DNA from 3 places in the Isoptericola jiangsuensis genome. Region 1 is predicted to be linked to each of the others. Evidence: riboswitches for the same ligand, from Rfam matches in the RefSeq annotation. Region 1 holds a riboswitch; each other region holds the start of a gene.
The links. Region 1 has a riboswitch for cyclic di-AMP ahead of ATJ88_RS00745 (M15 family metallopeptidase). Riboswitches for the same ligand answer to the same signal wherever they lie in the genome.
Positions count from the first base shown of each region.

Region 2: another riboswitch for cyclic di-AMP. It lies ahead of ATJ88_RS15095 (C40 family peptidase); the one in region 1 lies ahead of ATJ88_RS00745 (M15 family metallopeptidase).
Region 3: another riboswitch for cyclic di-AMP. It lies ahead of ATJ88_RS02090 (C40 family peptidase); the one in region 1 lies ahead of ATJ88_RS00745 (M15 family metallopeptidase).

Region 1 is NZ_PDJJ01000001.1:164,845-170,430, forward strand. Features, by position in the region: rRNA gene ATJ88_RS00720 (23S ribosomal RNA) at 1-522, shown strand, start outside; rRNA gene rrf (5S ribosomal RNA) at 636-752, shown strand; gene ATJ88_RS00730 (hypothetical protein) at 968-1,495, shown strand; gene ATJ88_RS00735 (DUF305 domain-containing protein) at 1,590-2,177, shown strand; gene ATJ88_RS00740 (WD40/YVTN/BNR-like repeat-containing protein) at 2,244-3,167, shown strand; cyclic di-AMP (ydaO/yuaA leader) riboswitch at 3,270-3,426, shown strand; gene ATJ88_RS00745 (M15 family metallopeptidase) at 3,559-4,509, shown strand; gene ATJ88_RS00750 (helix-turn-helix transcriptional regulator) at 4,591-5,586, shown strand, end outside.
Region 2 is NZ_PDJJ01000001.1:3,351,371-3,356,956, reverse strand. Features, by position in the region: gene ATJ88_RS15100 (C40 family peptidase) at 1-770, shown strand, start outside; cyclic di-AMP (ydaO/yuaA leader) riboswitch at 1,031-1,193, shown strand; gene ATJ88_RS15095 (C40 family peptidase) at 1,251-1,994, shown strand; gene ATJ88_RS15090 (universal stress protein) at 2,153-3,094, shown strand; gene ATJ88_RS15085 (ABC transporter permease) at 3,185-4,009, opposite strand; gene ATJ88_RS15080 (ATP-binding cassette domain-containing protein) at 4,006-5,028, opposite strand; gene ATJ88_RS18850 (GntR family transcriptional regulator) at 5,089-5,451, opposite strand; gene ATJ88_RS15070 (hypothetical protein) at 5,448-5,586, opposite strand, start outside.
Region 3 is NZ_PDJJ01000001.1:448,334-453,919, forward strand. Features, by position in the region: gene ATJ88_RS02080 (ATP-binding cassette domain-containing protein) at 1-268, shown strand, start outside; gene ATJ88_RS02085 (hypothetical protein) at 265-1,344, shown strand; gene ATJ88_RS02090 (C40 family peptidase) at 1,421-2,263, opposite strand; cyclic di-AMP (ydaO/yuaA leader) riboswitch at 2,262-2,408, opposite strand; gene ATJ88_RS02095 (septum formation family protein) at 2,734-3,426, opposite strand; gene ATJ88_RS02100 (exodeoxyribonuclease III) at 3,436-4,272, opposite strand; gene ATJ88_RS02105 (SDR family NAD(P)-dependent oxidoreductase) at 4,303-5,073, shown strand; gene pyrE (orotate phosphoribosyltransferase) at 5,112-5,586, shown strand, end outside.

The DNA of each region.
Region 1 (5,586 bases):
TAGTGATCCGGCGGTGGCTTGTGGAAGCGCCGTCGCTCAACGGATAAAAGGTACCCCGGGGATAACAGGCTGATCTTCCCCAAGAGTCCATATCGACGGGATGGTTTGGCACCTCGATGTCGGCTCGTCGCATCCTGGGGCTGGAGTAGGTCCCAAGGGTTGGGCTGTTCGCCCATTAAAGCGGCACGCGAGCTGGGTTTAGAACGTCGTGAGACAGTTCGGTCCCTATCCGCTGCGCGCGCAGGAAACTTGAGAAGGGCTGTCCCTAGTACGAGAGGACCGGGACGGACGAACCTCTGGTATGCCAGTTGTTCCGCCAGGAGCACCGCTGGTTCGCTACGTTCGGAAGGGATAACCGCTGAAAGCATCTAAGCGGGAAGCCTGCTTCAAGATGAGGTTTCCAACAGAACTTGTTTCTGTGAAGGCACCCAGCTAGACCACTGGGTAGATAGGCCGGAAGTGGAAGACAGGACCAAAGACTGTCGCAGCTGACCGGTACTAATCAGCCGACAACTTCACACACATTCACTTGCATGCACGCGTCCACTGTGCGGTTCCCGAGAAACGGGCACCACCCCCCCCACACCCCACGACCACGGGTGACACGAGGGGGGACCCTGACAACTCGATAACGTTACGGCGGTCATAGCGTAGGGGAAACGCCCGGTCCCATCCCGAACCCGGAAGCTCAGCCCTACAGCGCCGATGGTACTGCCCTGGAGACGGGGTGGGAGAGTAGGACGCCGCCGGACACCCTTCACAGCAGGCCCCCCAACCACCGGTTGGGGGGCCTGACTGCTCTGCACCCGAAACGCCCCAGAGGGGATGCAGCCTCTCCGATCGCACGGGAGACTCCCTGCCCACCGCGAGCACCCGTCGTGTGACCCGTCGGACAGCGTGACGGACGTGACCCCCGCGAAGGGCCTGGCTAGAGTGGCGATGTCGTCGTGGTCGTGAGGAGGTGCGTGTGATCAGGTCCCTGCGCGCTCTGCTCCTCGGGCGGCGTCAGCGGCTCTCGGCCGCCTTCCTCGTGCTCCTGCTGATCGTCGGCGTCGCGTTGATGCACGCCATGAGCGGGACCGCGTCGGGCCACGGGACCACGCGGGTCGTCGCCTCGGCGTCGGTGAGCAGTGGTCACCACGAGTCCGTGTCACCGCCGGCCACGGGCGACGGGTGGGGCGCGGCGTCCACCGCACCCGGCGCGCCGGACCGATCAGCTGCGTCCGCTCCAGCTGCGGCCGGCCTGACGACGACGGCGTCGACGCTCGTCCCGGCGGACGTGCCGTGCGACGACGGCTGCGGGCACCACCACGACATGGTCACCGCGATGTGCCTCATGGTGCTCGCGGTGCTTCTGGTGCTGACCCTGCCCGGCGCCCGCGGGCTGCTGCTCGCGGAGTCCGCCTGGCCTCGCGCGGGTGCCTGGCTCGCCGACTCGTGGCGGCGATGGGCCGAGGGGCCGTCGCTGCACGCCCTGGGGATCTCTCGGACGTAGTCCCGCACGGTTCCGTGGCGCGCCGTGGCGCGCCGCCGTTCCTGGGCCCGTGGCGGGCCCCCGTGTGGAAGACCCCGAGAAAGGCAAGACCCTCATGACGCACACCCTGATGCGGCGCGCCCTCGCGCCCGTCGTCGCCCTTGCCGTCGTCGGCGCGCTCGCCGCGTGCAGCGACACCGAACCGAGCGGTCCCGGTACCAGGGCCGCCGCCTCGTCCCAGGACTCGGCGGCGTTCAACATGGCGGACGTGATGTTCGCGCAGATGATGATCCCGCACCACGAGCAGGCGATCGAGATGTCCGACGTGCTGCTCGGCAAGGACGGGATCGACCCCGAGGTGGTCGACCTCGCGGAGCAGATCAAGCAGGCGCAGGGGCCGGAGATCGAGACGATGTCGGGCTGGCTCGACGAGTGGGACATGGGCATGGACGGCGCCGGTCACGACGCCGTGCACGGCATGATGTCCGGCTCGGACATGGAGTCGCTCGAGGAGGCGGACGGCGCGCAGGCCCAGACGCTGTTCCTCGAGCAGATGATCGTCCACCACGAGGGTGCGGTCGACATGGCCGCCGACGAGGTGGACGACGGACGGTTCCCGGCGACGGTCGAGATGGCGCAGACCATCGTCGAGACGCAGACGGACGAGATCCGGTTCATGGAAGACCTGCTCGCCGCCGAGTGACGCCCCCTGACGGCGGCGCCCGCCGGTGCGGGCGCCGCCGTCCCTGACGACTCCGAGGACCACCTCATGAAGACCGCATCCGCGCGCGCCCGCGCGCTCCTCTCGGCGGCGGTGCTGCCCGCTCTCGCCGCCTGTTCCACCCCCGCCGACGGCATCGACGACGCCGACGACCCGACGGGCGAATCGCTCGGCCACGTGCACGCCCTGGTGCACGACCCCGGCACCGACCAGCTGCTCGCCGCCACCCACACGGGTGTGTGGCTGCTGCCCGACCCGACCGCGCCGTCGTCCGGCGAAGACGCCGTCCGCCGGGTGGGCGCAGGCACGCAGGACACGATGGGCATGGCCCTCGGTCCGGACGGCGCGCTCTACGCGTCGGGTCATCCCGGCCCGGGCGAGGACCCGGACCTGTCCCCGCCGAACCTCGGCCTCCAGCGCAGCACCGACGGTGCGACGACGTGGGAGCCGGTGTCGTTGCGGGGCGAGGTCGACTTCCACGCCCTGACGACCGCGACGACCCCGGACGGCTCCGTGCGGGTCGCGGGGCTCGACTCCGGGACGTCCACGATCCTGGTGAGCGACGACGCCGGCCGGTCCTGGTCGCAGGGCGCGACGCTCGCGCTCCGCGACCTGGCGTTCCTCGCCGGTGAGGCGGACTCCCTGGTCGCGACGACGCCCGGCGGCGTGCAGGTCAGCGACGACGCGGCGGGTTCGTTCGCCCCCGTGCCGGACGCGCCGCTGCTGGTGCTGGTGGAGGTGCTGCCGGCCGGTGGCGTCGTCGGCCTCGACGACGCGGGAACGGTGTGGACGGCCGGGGACGACCTGACGGGTTGGCGGTCGCACGGCGGCACCGACGAGGTCGTGGAGGCGCTGACGACGGTCCCGACGGCGGACGGCAAGGACACGGCGCTCGTCGTCGCGACGTCCGCGGCGGTGCTGGTCAGCGACGATCTCGGCGGCACGTGGGACGAGCTGGCGGCCGTCCCGTGAGGCGCCGTGACCTGATCGTGACAATTCTCGGCGGACGGGATATGGTCCAGTCACCCCTCGGGAACGAGGGTCGTCCGGACGGACGCCGAGCCCTGTCACCGTCCCGGACCACCGACGAACCGAACGACAGGGGCGGGGGAACCACTTCCGGGCACTGCGGTGTCCTCGGGGTGAAGCCGAGCGGATGTCATCCGCTGGCCGGGTCAGTCTCCGACCCGAACCCGACAGCTAACTTCGTAGGCGTCAGGAGATCGTGCATGCCATCCCGCACCTGCGGGCGCCGTCCTGCGCCCCGCACCCCGGGCCTCGCGCCCGTCGCCGCTCCGTCGGCTCCGTCCTCCCGGTCGTCGCGTCCCGTGACGTGCGTCGCCGCGCACCTGCGGGGGGTGCGATGAGGCACGCGCGTGAGGCGGCCCCGACCGCGCCGCCCACCGTCACGTCGTCCGGCCCCCCGACCCGGTCCGCCGCGAGCCGCGGCCGCGGCCGCCACTTCGCCGAGCCGGCCCCGCGCCGGCACCGGCAGGGCCCGACCTGGTCGTCCCTCGCGCCGAAGAGCTGGCCCCTGAGCATCGGGGTGGGCCTCGCGGTGACGATGGCGACGACCACCGGACTCGCGGTGGCGTCCGGCACGCCCGTGCCCGTCCTGGGTGACGCGCCCGAGGGTGCCGCGCCGGTCGCGGACGCCGGGACGACGACGGACACCGTGGACGCGTCACGGGCGGCCGCCCTGCTGGCCGACCGTGACGGCGTCGGCGGCGGCGGGTCGGCGTCGCGCTCCGGCGTGCGCGCGGCCGCGCCCGTCGCGGCCGCCGCGACCGGTGGTGTCGTCGTCGACGCGGACGCCACCCTCACCACGGAGAAGGTGCGGGTGGACGTCGAGGCGGCTCCCGAGCCTCCCGTCCTGCCCGGCTGCGACGGCCTCGCGACCGGCGCCGGCACCAACGGCAGCATCTCGTCGTCCGAGATGTGCAACCTGTGGGACGGCGGCCCGGCGATCCGTGCGGACGCAGCCGTGGCGCTCGCCCGTCTCAACCAGGCGTACCGCGGGGTGTTCGGCGAGGACATGTGCGTCACCGACGGCTACCGCAGCTACAGCCAGCAGGTCGCGACGAAGGCGGCCAAGGGCTACCTCGCGGCCACGCCCGGCACGTCCAACCACGGGTGGGGCCTCGCCGTCGACCTGTGCCCGGAGACGTACGCGGGTGACCGGTGGACGTGGCTCGCCGCGCACGGCCCCGACTACGGCTGGGACAACCCGGACTGGGCGCGCGCCGGCGGGTCGAAGTACGAGCCGTGGCACTGGGAGTTCACCGCCGCGGTGGCCGTGAAGTCCGCCTACTGAGGGCTGCACCCCGCGCGGGCCGGCCTGCGACACCGCAGGTCAGCCCGCGCGTGGCAGGGACGGTGGCCCTATCGTCGTACCGTGCACGGCAGCACCGGCGGCCTGCTGGGCCGTGACGACGAGCGGCGACGGATCGCCGCCGTCGTCGGTGCTGCCCGGAACGGCCGTGGCAGCGCTCTCCTGCTCCTCGGTGAGCCGGGCGTCGGCAAGTCGTCGCTGGTGGCCGACGCGGTGCAGGACGCCGGGCTCGACGTGGTCCGGGCGGACGGGTTCGAGGCCGAGTCGTCGATGCCGTACGCGGCCGTGCAACGCGTCGTCGGGCGGCTGACCGGCCATCTCGACGCCCTCCCGGCCCGGCAGCGCGAGCCGCTGCTCGTCGCGTCGGGCAGCGCCGAGGGCCCGCCGCCCGACCGGTTCCTCGTCGGTCTGGGCGTGCTCAGCCTCCTCGCGGCGGCGGGGAGCAGCCGCCCGGTGCTGTGCGTGGCCGACGACGCCCATCACCTCGACGCCGAGAGCCTGGACGTCCTGGCGTTCGTCGCGCGTCGGCTGGGGGCCGAGCGCGTGGCCCTGCTGCTCGCCGGCCGCGTCGAGAGCGGGCTCGAGCAGCGCCTCGCGGGGATGCCGGTCCTGGAGGTCGGAGGCCTGGCACCCGAGCCCGCCGCCGCGGTGCTGAACAGGTCCGCCGGCGCCCCCTTCCCGCCGACGACGACCGCCGCCATCGTGCGGGCCACGGGTGGCAACCCCCTCGCCCTGACCGACCTCGCCGCCGACCCTCTGCTGCGCGAGCTCGACGGCCTCGGCCTCGGCCCCGACCCCGTGCCGATCGGCAGCCACCTCGAGGCCCACTACCTGCGCCGCGTCATGCACACGTCGGCCGCCGTGCAGGGGTGGCTGCTGCTCGCCGCCGCCGACTCCTCCGGCGACCCCCGGCTGCTCGCCGAGGCCGCACCACGCTGCGGGGTGAAGGTCGACGACGGCGACGAGGCCGAGGCGGCGGGGCTGGTCGCGCTCGACCCCGGGGTGCGGTTCCGGCACCCGCTCGTGCGGTCGGCCGTCTACCGGTCGGCGTCCGGGGTG
Region 2 (5,586 bases), 3.2 Mb from region 1:
CCACGCTCGGCAAGCACCGCGCCGCACGCCGTCCGCTGATGGCCGCGCCGACCGCTGCCGCCGCCGGCCGTCGGGTCGCCGTCGTCGCCACCGCCGGTGGCCTCCTGGTCTCGACCATCGGTGGCGCCACCGCCGCGCACGCCGCGCCGGTCGATGCGGACGCCGCCAAGAAGCTCAGCACCGTGGACCTGGGTGCGCTGACCGACCAGGCCCGCGAGGCCCTGGAGTCGGCTCCGGTCGTGACGGTCGACGCGGACGCGAAGGTCGACGTCGAGAAGATCACGCCGAGGATCGCCAAGAAGGCGGAGATCAAGGCGGCCCCGGAGCCCGAGCCCGTCGTCGAGCGCACGGTCGCCCCGTCGCGCTCCGCCGAGCGCACCGAGGTCTCCTCCTCCACCGAGACGTCGACCGAGGCCTCCTCGGTCCCGGCCTCCGCCGTCGGCTCGTCGGTGATCTCCGTGGCGTCGCGCTACGTGGGCGTCCCCTACGTCTCGGGCGGCACCACCCCCTCGGGCTTCGACTGCTCGGGCTTCACCCAGTACGTCTTCGCGCAGGTCGGCATCTCGCTGCCGCGCTCCTCCTCGGACCAGCGCTACGCCGGCACCGTCGTGTCGCGTGCCGCCGCGCAGCCGGGCGACCTCATCTGGACCCCGGGCCACATCGCGATCTACGCGGGCGGCAACACGCAGATCGACGCGCCCCGCCCGGGCAAGACGATCCAGTTCCGCAGCATCTGGCAGTCCAACCCGACGTTCATCCGCGTCGGCTGAGACGGCCCGCCCCGGCCTTCGGAGGCCCGGTCCGCACCACGGTGCGGACCGGGCCTCCGGCCGTTGCCGGCGCGTCGTCGCAGGGCGCTCGGCCGCGGCCTGCCGGTGCTGGTGAGCGGCCTCCGACGCCCCGCTGACGGCCGCGCGAACGACGCGTCACGAGGTCGTGATCGAAACGTGACATCAGCCCGTCGATCCGATACGGTTCATCCGTCGGCGGAGCACTCCGCCGACCCTCGACCGGACGCCGAGTCCTGCCACCGGTCGGGGAGCCGGAACCCATGGCAGGAGCGGGGGACCCAATTCTGGGCATCGGAGACGGTGTCCTCGGGGTGAAGCCGGACAGGACGAGAGTCCTGGAAGGCCGGGTGATTCTCCCACCCGAACCCGACAGCTGACCTCGTAGGCGACGGGAGAGGAACACTGTTGAACGCACGCACCACCCTGCGCGGACGGCATCGCGCCGCACGCCGTCCCCTGATGGCTGCTCCCTCGGGCGCGGCCGGCCGTCGGGTCGCCGTCGTCGCCACCGCCGGTGGCCTCCTGGTCTCGACCATCGGTGGCGCCACCGCCGCGCACGCCGCGCCGGTCGACTCCGACGCCGCCAAGAAGCTCAGCACCGTGGACCTGGGTGCGCTGACCGACCAGGCCCGCGAGGCCCTGGAGTCGGCTCCGGTCGTGACGGTCGACGCGGACGCGAAGGTCGACGTCGAGAAGATCACGCCGAAGATCGCCAAGAAGGCGGAGATCAAGGCGGCCCCGGAGCCCGAGCCCGTCGTCGAGCGCACGGTCGCCCCGTCGCGCTCCGCCGAGCGCACCGAGGTCTCCACCTCGTCGTCGTCCACCGAGACCGCGACCCCCGTCGCCTCGAACGGCTCCCGTGGCGCGCAGGCCGTGTCCATCGCGGCGCGCTACATCGGCGTGAAGTACGTCGTGGGCGGCGCCTCGCCGTCGGGCTTCGACTGCTCGGGTCTGGTCACCTACGCCTACGCCCAGCTCGGCGTCTCCCTGCCCCGGTCGTCCAGCGCGATCCGCACCGCGAGCAACGTCGCGGTCGTGTCCCAGGCGGAGGCCCAGCCGGGCGACCTCATCTGGTCCCCGGGCCACATCTCGATCTACGCCGGTGGCGGCCAGCAGGTCGAGGCCACGCGCCCCGGCGGCTGGATCGTCCGCCAGTCGAGCCTCTGGCAGTCCAGCCCGGTCTTCCTCCGGGTCCTCGGCTGACCGTCGCGTCACTCCGACGAACGCCCCGGCACCTCCACGGTGCCAGGGCGTTCGTCGTCCCGCCGACCGCGTGCTTTGCTACGCCTTTCGCCCTGCTTTCGCTACCCTTGAAGCAGGAATGACGGACGTCGAGGTCCGGTCACGACGGGAGGCGCGAGATGACACGTCCTGAGGTGGTTCTGGTCGGGGTCGACGGATCCCCTGCGAGCCTGCACGCCCTCGACTGGGCCGCGGCGTACGCGGAACGCGTCGGCTGGGGCGTGCACGTGGTCTGCAGCTACTCGCTGCCGTCGTTCACCGCCGCCTCCCTCGACGGCGGCTACGCGGCCCTCGACGACACCGCCATCGCGGAGGGCGCGAAGGCCGTCCTCGCGGAGGCGGAGGCGCGCCTGGCGGGCCGTGCCGTCGCCGTGCAGGGCACGGTCGCGACCGGCGACGCCGCCGGGGTGCTGGTCGAGCTGTCCGCCGAGCACAGCCTGGCCGTCGTGGGGACGCGCGGGCGCGGCGGCTTTACGGAGCGACTCCTGGGGACGGTGTCGTCCGCGCTGCCGGCGCACGCCCACTGCCCCACGGTCGTGGTGCCGTACCGGGGCGGTGCGGACGACCCCGACCGCCGTGACGCCGACTCGGTGCACGACGTGCACCGGATCGTCGTGGGGGTGGACGGGTCGCCGTCGGCGGAGGTCGCCCTGCGGCACGCGGTGCGGCAGGCGGAGACCTGGGGTGCGGAGCTCGTCGCGGTCGCCGGGGTGCCGCTCGGCACGGGTGCCGGGATGCTGGCCTGGCTGCCGTCCCAGATCGACCACGAGCAGGTGCTGGACGACGTCAAGGCCGGGCTCGACGTCATCGTCGACCGCGTCGCGGCGGACCACCCCGGGCTGACCATCAAGCGGCACGTCCTGGACGGTTCCGGGGCGGAGCTGCTCACGGAGTTCTCGACGGCCGCCGACCTCATCGTCGTGGGGTCGCGAGGCCGGGGCGGGTTCCGGGGCCTGCTGCTGGGTTCGACGAGCCAGGCGGTGCTCCACCACGCGAAGTGCCCGGTGCTGGTCGTGACCCGCAAGTGCGACAAGGAGCTCCAGGAGGAGTCCGCCGCCTGACCCAGCCCCGCTGCGGGCAGGAGATCTGCGGTGCGAAGGCCTCGCCCGACGGCGGATCTCCTGCCCACAGCGGGGCCGGGGGTGGAGCGGTCAGTGCCGGGTGCGGTACAGGTGCATGGTGATCGGCGCGAAGATCGCGGTCATCACCACGGCGGAGACGAGGACGGTGACGATCTCCCCGGTGCTCGCGACGCCCGCCATGAGACCACGGACCGCGGTGACGAGGTGGGAGACCGGGTTGAGCTCGACGAACCGCTGCAGGCCCGACGGCATGGTGGACGGGTCCACGAAGATGTTCGACGCGAACGTCAGCGGCATGAGGACCATCATCGACACCCCCATGACGGCGTTCGGGGTGCGCAGCAGCAGCCCGAGGATGGTGAAGATCCAGCTCAGCGCGAAGGCGAACACGAGCAGCAGCGCGACGCCCGCGACGACGCCGACCACGCCGCCGTCGGGCCGGAACCCGAGGACGAGGCCGAGCCCGATGCACATGACCGACGCGATCGAGTAGCGCACCGTGTCGCCGAGCAGGGCGCCGACGATGGGTGCCGGACGCCAGATCGGCAGGGACCGGAACCGGTCGAACACGCCCTTGGTGATGTCGGTGTTGAGCGTGTAGCCCGTGTACACGGTGACGATGACGATGGTCTGCACGAGGATGCCCGGCAGCAGGAACTGGATGTAGGCCTGCGTCGACCCGGCCAGCGCCCCGCCGAACAGGTACGTGAACATCAGCGTGAAGATGACGGGGGAGACGAGCACGTCGAAGAGCTGCTCGGGGACGTGCTTGATCTTGAGCAGGGCCCGCCAGGCGAACGTCAGCGAGCAGGACACGGCGCCGGGCCGCGGCGGGCGCGCCTCGAGGGCGACGGCGTCGCGCAGGGTGGTGGTGCTGAGGTCGGCGGTGGTCATCGGGAGACCTCCTCGGCGGCGGGTTCGGCGTCCGGGTCGTCGACGGGCAGGGGCTTGCCCGTCAGGGTGAGGAAGACCTCGTCGAGGCTCGGCTGGCCGAGCGCGAGCTCGGGGACGGCGATGCCGGCCTCGCCGAGGGCGGGCAGGACCTGCGCCACGAGGTGCGCGCCGTCGTCGGGGACGCGGGCGCTCAGGGCGTACGGGTCGGTGGGGAGGGTCGGGCGGGTGCCGAGGGTGCGGGCGAGGATGTCGGCGGCCTCGGCCCGGCGGGACGAGTCGGCGAGGCGGAGGTCGACGGTGCCCTGCCCGACGGACCGTTTGAGCTCCGTCGGCGTGCCCTCCGCGACGAGGCGGCCCGCGTCGATGACGCCGATGCGGTCGGCGAGCTGGTCGGCCTCCTCCAGGTACTGCGTGGTGAGCAGGACGGTCGCGCCGTCGTCGACGAGGACGCGGACGATGTCCCACACCTGGTTGCGGGAGCGGGGGTCGAGGCCGGTGGTCGGCTCGTCGAGGAACAGCACGCGCGGGGACAGCACGAGGGAGGCGGCGAGGTCGATGCGGCGCCGCATCCCGCCGGAGTAGGTCTTGACCTGGCGGGAGCCTGCGTCGGTGAGGCTGAACGCCTCGAGCAGGTCGGCGACGCGGCCCTTCGCGGCGCTGCCGCGGAACCCGTACAGCCGGGCCAGCATGAGCAGGTTCTCCGTGCCGGTGAGGTCCTCGTCCACGGACGCGTACTGGCCGGTGAGACCCACGGCGGCGCGGACGGCGTCGGCCTCGGCGACGACGTCGTGCCCGAGCACGCGCGCGGTGCCGGCGTCGGCGCGCAGCAGCGTGGCGAGCATCCGCACGACCGTCGTCTTGCCGGCGCCGTTGGGGCCGAGCAGCCCGTAGACGCTGCCCGCGGGGACGGCGAGGTCGACGCCGTCGACGGCCCGGGTGGTCTTCTTGCCGGAGGTGAAGTGCTTGACGAGGCCGGTGGCCTCGACCGCGAGGGGCGGTCCGCCCGTGGCGTCGCTCATGGGATCTCCTCGATGATGTCCGTCCAACCTAGAACGTAGGACGGCCCACCGACAGGCTTTTCATCGGTCCCGCAGCACGGCCCGGACGAGATCGAGGATCGCGGCGTCGTCCAGACCGTCGGCCCGGGCCCGGTCCACCAGGGCGCGGACCGACCGGACCAGGGCGCCGTGCCCGGCGTCGGGGGTGCCGGCCACGACGGTCCCGGTGCGGCGGCGGGAGACGACGACCCCCGACTGCTCGAGCTCGCGGTAGGCACGCTGCACGGTGCCGACGGCGATCCCCAGGTCGTGGGCCAGGGTGCGGGACGCGGGCAGCCGGTCCCCGGGCGCGAGGTCCCCGACGGCGACCAGCCCGGCGACCTGGCTCCGGATCTGCTCGTAGACGGGGGTGGGGGAGCGCAGGTCGACGCGGATCCCGGTCACCGGGTCTCCGTGGTCGTCGGGGTGGGCGCGGTGCGTGGCTCGCGTCGTCGTGCGGCGCCGACGGCGGTCACCGCGGCGACGGCTGATCCGACGGCGACGAGCAGCGCCATGACGAGTGCGGCGGTGCCGAGCGTG
Region 3 (5,586 bases), 280 kb from region 1:
GTCGGGCGGGGAGGCGCAGCGGCTGATGCTCGCGCGGGCCGTCGCCACGGCGCCCGACCTGCTGCTCGTCGACGAGCCGACGGCCCAGCTCGACCGCTCCACCGCGGACACCGTCAACGCGGTGCTCGCGCAGGTCGCCCGCGCGGACGCGGTCGTGCTCGTCGCCACCCACGACGCCAGCACGCGCGACGCCTGCACCCGGGTCGTGGACCTGGCCCGCCACCGGCCGGACCCGGCGGCGACCGTCCCGCGTGAGGTCCCGGCGTGAGGGCCCGGATGCGACCCGCCGCCGTGCTGGGCGAGGCGCGGCGCAACCTGCTGTCGGGCACGACCCGTGCGGCGGTCCTCGTCGCGGTCGCGGCGACCCTGCTGGGCGTGCTCGCGGTGGCTGACGTCCGGGCCGTCGTCGGGGTCGTGCAGTCCGCTGCCGAGTACCGCGCGGCCGCGGGGAGCGTGCAGGTGCTCGACGCGCCCGGCCAGGTCGACGGCGCACGCTGCGAGGCCCTCGCCCGGGTGGACGGCGTCGTGGCGGCGGGCGCCGTGCGCGCCGGCGGCGAGGTGCGCTCCCTCAACCTGCCGTCGACCCCGTTGACGTCGCTGGAGGTGACGCCGGGGCTGGGCGGCGTCCTGGGGGCGCAGGCCGCGTCCGCGGGCATCTGGTTGCCGCACGAGCTCGCCGTCGCGCTCGGTGCGTCCGCCGGCGACGTCCTCGCGACGGACCGGGGCGCCGCCGTCGTCGGCGCGGTGTTCGCCTACCCGGCGGACGGGCGCGACCCGGCGCCCTCGTACGCCGTGCTGGAGCCCGTCCCGGCGGGCGCGGGAGCGTTCGACGCGTGCTGGGCCGAGGTGTGGCCCGCCGACGAGCGCACGACCAACCTCCTGTGGACGGTCGTGGACGCCGACCCGGACGCCGAGCAGCCGCCCACCCTCGGCCCCCTCAACACGACCCTGGGGCGAGACTTCGACCCCGCAGCGCTCCTTCAGGAGCGGGTGACCCGGTTCGCGCCGTGGGCGGCGCTCGTCGTCGGCCTGGCGCTCGGCCTGGTCGCCGTCCGGCTCCGTCGCCTCGAGCTCGCCGCGACCCTGCACGCCGGGGTCGGCCGGTCGGCGCTGGCCTGGCAGGTGCTGGTCGAGACCCTGTGCTGGGTGCTCGCCGCCGCCGTGGTGGCGGGAGCGGTCGTGGCGGGCGCGGCGGCGTGGCACCACCCCGCCCCGGACGTCGCGGTGTGGTGGACGGGGATGCGGACCGTCGCCGTCGGGCTGGTGGCCGTGCTCGGGGGTGCCGTCGGGACGGCCCTCGCCACGCGGGAGTCGCACCTGTTCCGCTGGTTCAAGGAGCGCTGACCCGGAACGCGGACGGGCGGCAGGTCGCACCCCGGTGAGAGGTGCGTCCTGCCGCCCGTGCGTGCCAGGGGGAGCGTCAGACCCGGATGAAGACCGGGCTGCTCTGCCACATGGAGCGCTTGATGACGCCGGTGCGGGGGTTGCCCGCCTCGATGACACGGCCCTTGCCGGCGTAGATCGCGACGTGGCCGGGCGTGTAGACGAGGTCGCCGGGGCGCGCCGCGGCGCGCGAGACCTTCTTGCCGACGGACCGCTGCGCGGAGGACGAGCGCGGCAGGGTCTTGCCGGTCGCCTTCTTGTACACGTAGGAGGTGAAGCCGGAGCAGTCGAAGCCGGTGCGGGGGCTGCTGCCGCCGTAGGTGTAGCGGGTGCCGACGTAGCTGTTGGCGACCTTGACGACCTTGGTGCCGCTGGTCTGCTTCGGCTTGACGTTGACGGTGCGGTACTTGGTCACGTCCGCCAGGCCGGTGCGGGCGGCGGCGTCGGTGACGATGCGGACCTTGTTGCGGCCGACGTCGTACTTGCCCCAGGTGGGGCGGAAGCGGACGACGCCGTTGTTGTTGAGCTTCTTGACGGCGACCTTCTTGCCGTCGATGAAGACCTTGACGCGGCCGGGCACGGCGGTGCCGCCGCGGGTGGCCTTGACCGTGTAGACGGGGCGGGTGTTCTGCTTGCCCTTCGTCCCGGTCTTGCGCGACACGGTGATCGAGACGCGCGGGTGGGCCTGGGAGGCCGCGACGACGGTGCCGCCGAGGGCCTTGGTGCCGGAGGTGGTGGCCGCGGAGGCGGTCCCCGCCCCGGCGACGAGGGTGCCGCCGGCCAGCGCGGCCGTCAGCGACATCGCGACGGCGGCCCGGCGGAGACGGGAATGGTGTGCGGGGGCGACGCGCGTGGGCGCGCCGACGAGGGCGTCGGTCATCTTCTACCTCTCCAGCCTGCGAGATGAGCTGTCGGATTAGGCCGAGAAGTGTTGGCCTGCCGTCGAAGGACGACTTCACCCCGAGGACGACCGGCTGGTCGCCCGAAAGTGGTTCTCCCGCTGCTGCCGTCGGGTTCTGAGAAGCGACCGTCCGCCGGCAGCACTGGGCTTGCGGAACGGTGCACCGCCACGCACGGACGCGGGGCGACCCCGGCACGCTAACGACGCCGCACCGGCAGATCACAATCAGATAACGGTGAGTCGTCGGGGCTTTTCTGAAGAAGGTGTGAAGGAATGCGTCCGGAGGGATCAAGGCCGCCTGTCGGGAATATCCCTCGTGCCCACCTCGAACGGGGCGAAAGAACGCCGGAAAGGTCCGGTCCGCCGGGAAGGTCCCGTCGTGACGGCCGCCACACCCGGCGCCGTCGGTGCAGGTCAGCGCGACCCGTTCACAACTCCGGGGCTCGGGATCACTCCAGAAAGTCGCCCGGCAGGGGATCCGACGACGTCGCCAGGCACAGCCCGGTCCGGTCCCCGTCCGCCCACGACTCGGCCGTGGGCGTCCACACCACCAACGTCAGCGCGTCCCCGAGGGTTCCCCGGGCCTGCGGCCCCAGGAGGTCCGGGGTGCAGGCGCGCGCCGCGGCCCGCGCCAGCGCGTCGACCCCCGGCCAGACGGCGTCCGGCGCCGAGTCCGTGCGGCCCACCACCTGCGCGCGGTGCTCCACCGAGCAGGGCACCACCTCGACCGACGTGACGGTCGACGCCGTCGGCGCCGACGCGACGCACGACCCGAGGACGAGCTGCACCGCGTTCACCTCCGCCGGGGCGGACAGCGCCGCCGTCACGGGCTCCCACGCCCGCTCCCGGGTGCTGGACACCAGCCACGACACGCCCGCCGCGACCGCCACCACGAGGACCACGGTCGCCAGCACGCCGGCGACCCACCAGCGGGCCCGGCGCCGCGCGGCGGCCCGCTCGGCCGCCGTCGGCCCGCCCGGGGCGCCCCACCGCGAGCCGTGCACGGCCGGGTCCGGGTGCGCACCCACCGTCGGACGCGCCCCGGCCACCCGCTCCTGCGGCGCCGGGACCGTCCACGCCGACGGCTCCGGGGCCGTGGGACCCGGGGCGGCGAAGGACGGCTCGTCGGGGCGCTCGGTCATGTGCACAACCTATGCCCCGGACGGGGCCCCGGACCGGTCCGTGGGCAGGTCCGCGACGTCGAGGACGACGGGTACGTGGTCGCTCGCGCCCGTGCCGCGCCGCTCGTCCCGGTCGATCGTCACGCCCGTGACGCGCGCCGCCAGCGCCGCCGACGCGTACGCGAAGTCGATCCGCAGCCCCTTGTCCCGCGGGAACGCGAGCTGCTGGTAGTCCCAGTACGTGTAGGTCCGCTCGGCGGGCAGGTGCTCGCGGGTCACCTCCGTCAGGCCCGCCGTCGCGAACGCGTCGAACGCCTCCCGCTCCGGCGCCGACACGTGCGTGTGCCCCTCGAAGGCCGTCACGTCCCACACGTCCGTGTCCCGGGGGATGACGTTCCAGTCGCCCAGCAGGCCCAGCGGCAGGTCCGGCTCCGCGGTCACCCACTCCTGCGCCCGCGCCCGCAGCGCGGCCAGCCACTCCAGCTTGTACGCGTAGTGCGGGTCCGTCAGGGTGCGGCCGTGCGGCACGTACAGCGACCACACCCGCACGCCGCCGCACGTCGCGCCGAGCGCCCGCGCCTCCAGCGCCGGCTCCGCGCCCGCCTTGCCGAACCGCGGCTGGCCGCCGAACGACTCCTCCACGTCCGCCAGACCCACCCGGGACACCACCGCCACGCCGTTCCACTGGTGGTACCCCGCCGCCGCGACCTCGTACCCCGCGTCGGCGAACGCCGCCGTCGGGAACTGGTCCGCGCGGCACTTGGTCTCCTGGATCGCCAGCACGTCCGTGCCGGACCGCTCCAGGAAGGCCAGCACCCGCGGCAGACGGGTCCGGATCGAGTTCACGTTCCACGTCGCGATGCGCACACGCGCACCTTAGGGCTCTAGAGTGCCGACATGGGAACCGCGCTCGTCACCGGCGCCACCGCCGGCCTCGGACTGGAGTTCGCCTGGCAGCTCGCCACGGCCCGGCACGACCTCGTGCTCGTCGCGCGCGACACCGACCGGCTGGAACAGGTGGCCGCGCAGATCCGGGCCGCCGCCGGCGTCGGCGTCGAGGCGCTGCCCGCCGACCTGTCCGTGCCCGACGACGTCGCGCGCGTCGCCGCCCGCCTCGCCGTCGTCGGCGACCAGCCGGGCGACCCGCGCCCCGTCGGGCTCCTCGTCAACAACGCCGGGTTCGCCACCGCGCAGCACTTCGTCGACGGCGATCTCGACGTCGAGCTCCGCGCCGTGGACGTCATGGTGCGCGCCGTCGTGGAGCTCAGCCACGCCGCCGTCGGCCAGATGCAGGCCCGCGGTCGCGGCGCGATCCTCAACGTCGCGTCCGTCGCGGCCCTCACCGCGGGCGGCACCTACGCCGCCGCGAAGGCGTACGTGCGCACCTTCACCGAGGGCCTCGCCGTCGAGCTCGCCGGCACCGGCGTCACCGCCACCGTCCTGTGCCCCGGGTTCACCCGCACCGAGTTCCACCAGCGCGCCGGGGTGTCCATGTCGTCGGTCCCCGACGCCGCGTGGCTCGACGCGCCGTTCGTCGTCGCCTCCGCGCTCGCGGACGTGCGGCGCGGCATCGTCATCTCCACGCCGTCGGGCCGGTACAAGGCGGCCTCCGCGCTGCTGCGGGTGCTGCCGCGCTCCGCGGTGCGCGCCATCGGCCACTACCGCTGACGCGGGGATCGCGCGATCAGGACCGTACGCTGGGACGCATGACCTCCGACTTCTCCCCGACCCCCCGCGAGCAGCTGCGTGATCTCATCGCGGAGCTCGCCGTCGTGCACGGCAAGGTGACCCTGTCGTCCGGCAAGGAGGCCGACTACTACGTCGACCTGCGCCGCGTGACCCTGCACCACCGGGCCGCCCCGCTCATCGGGCACGTGCTGCTCGACCACCTGGAGGAGGCGGGGCTCGGCACGGCCGAGGTCGACGCCGTCGGCGGGCTGACGCTCGGTGCCGACCCCATCGCGACCGCGCTGCTGCACGCCGCGGCGTCGCGCGGCCAGGACCTCGACGCGTTCGTGGTGCGCAAGGCCGCGAAGGCGCACGGCATGCAGCGCCAGATCGAGGGCCCGGACATCGCGGGCCGCAAGGTCGTCGTCCTGGAGGACACCACGACCACGGGCGGGTCGCCGATCACGGCGATCGAGGCCGCGCGGGCCGCGGGCGCCGAGGTGCTGGCCTGCG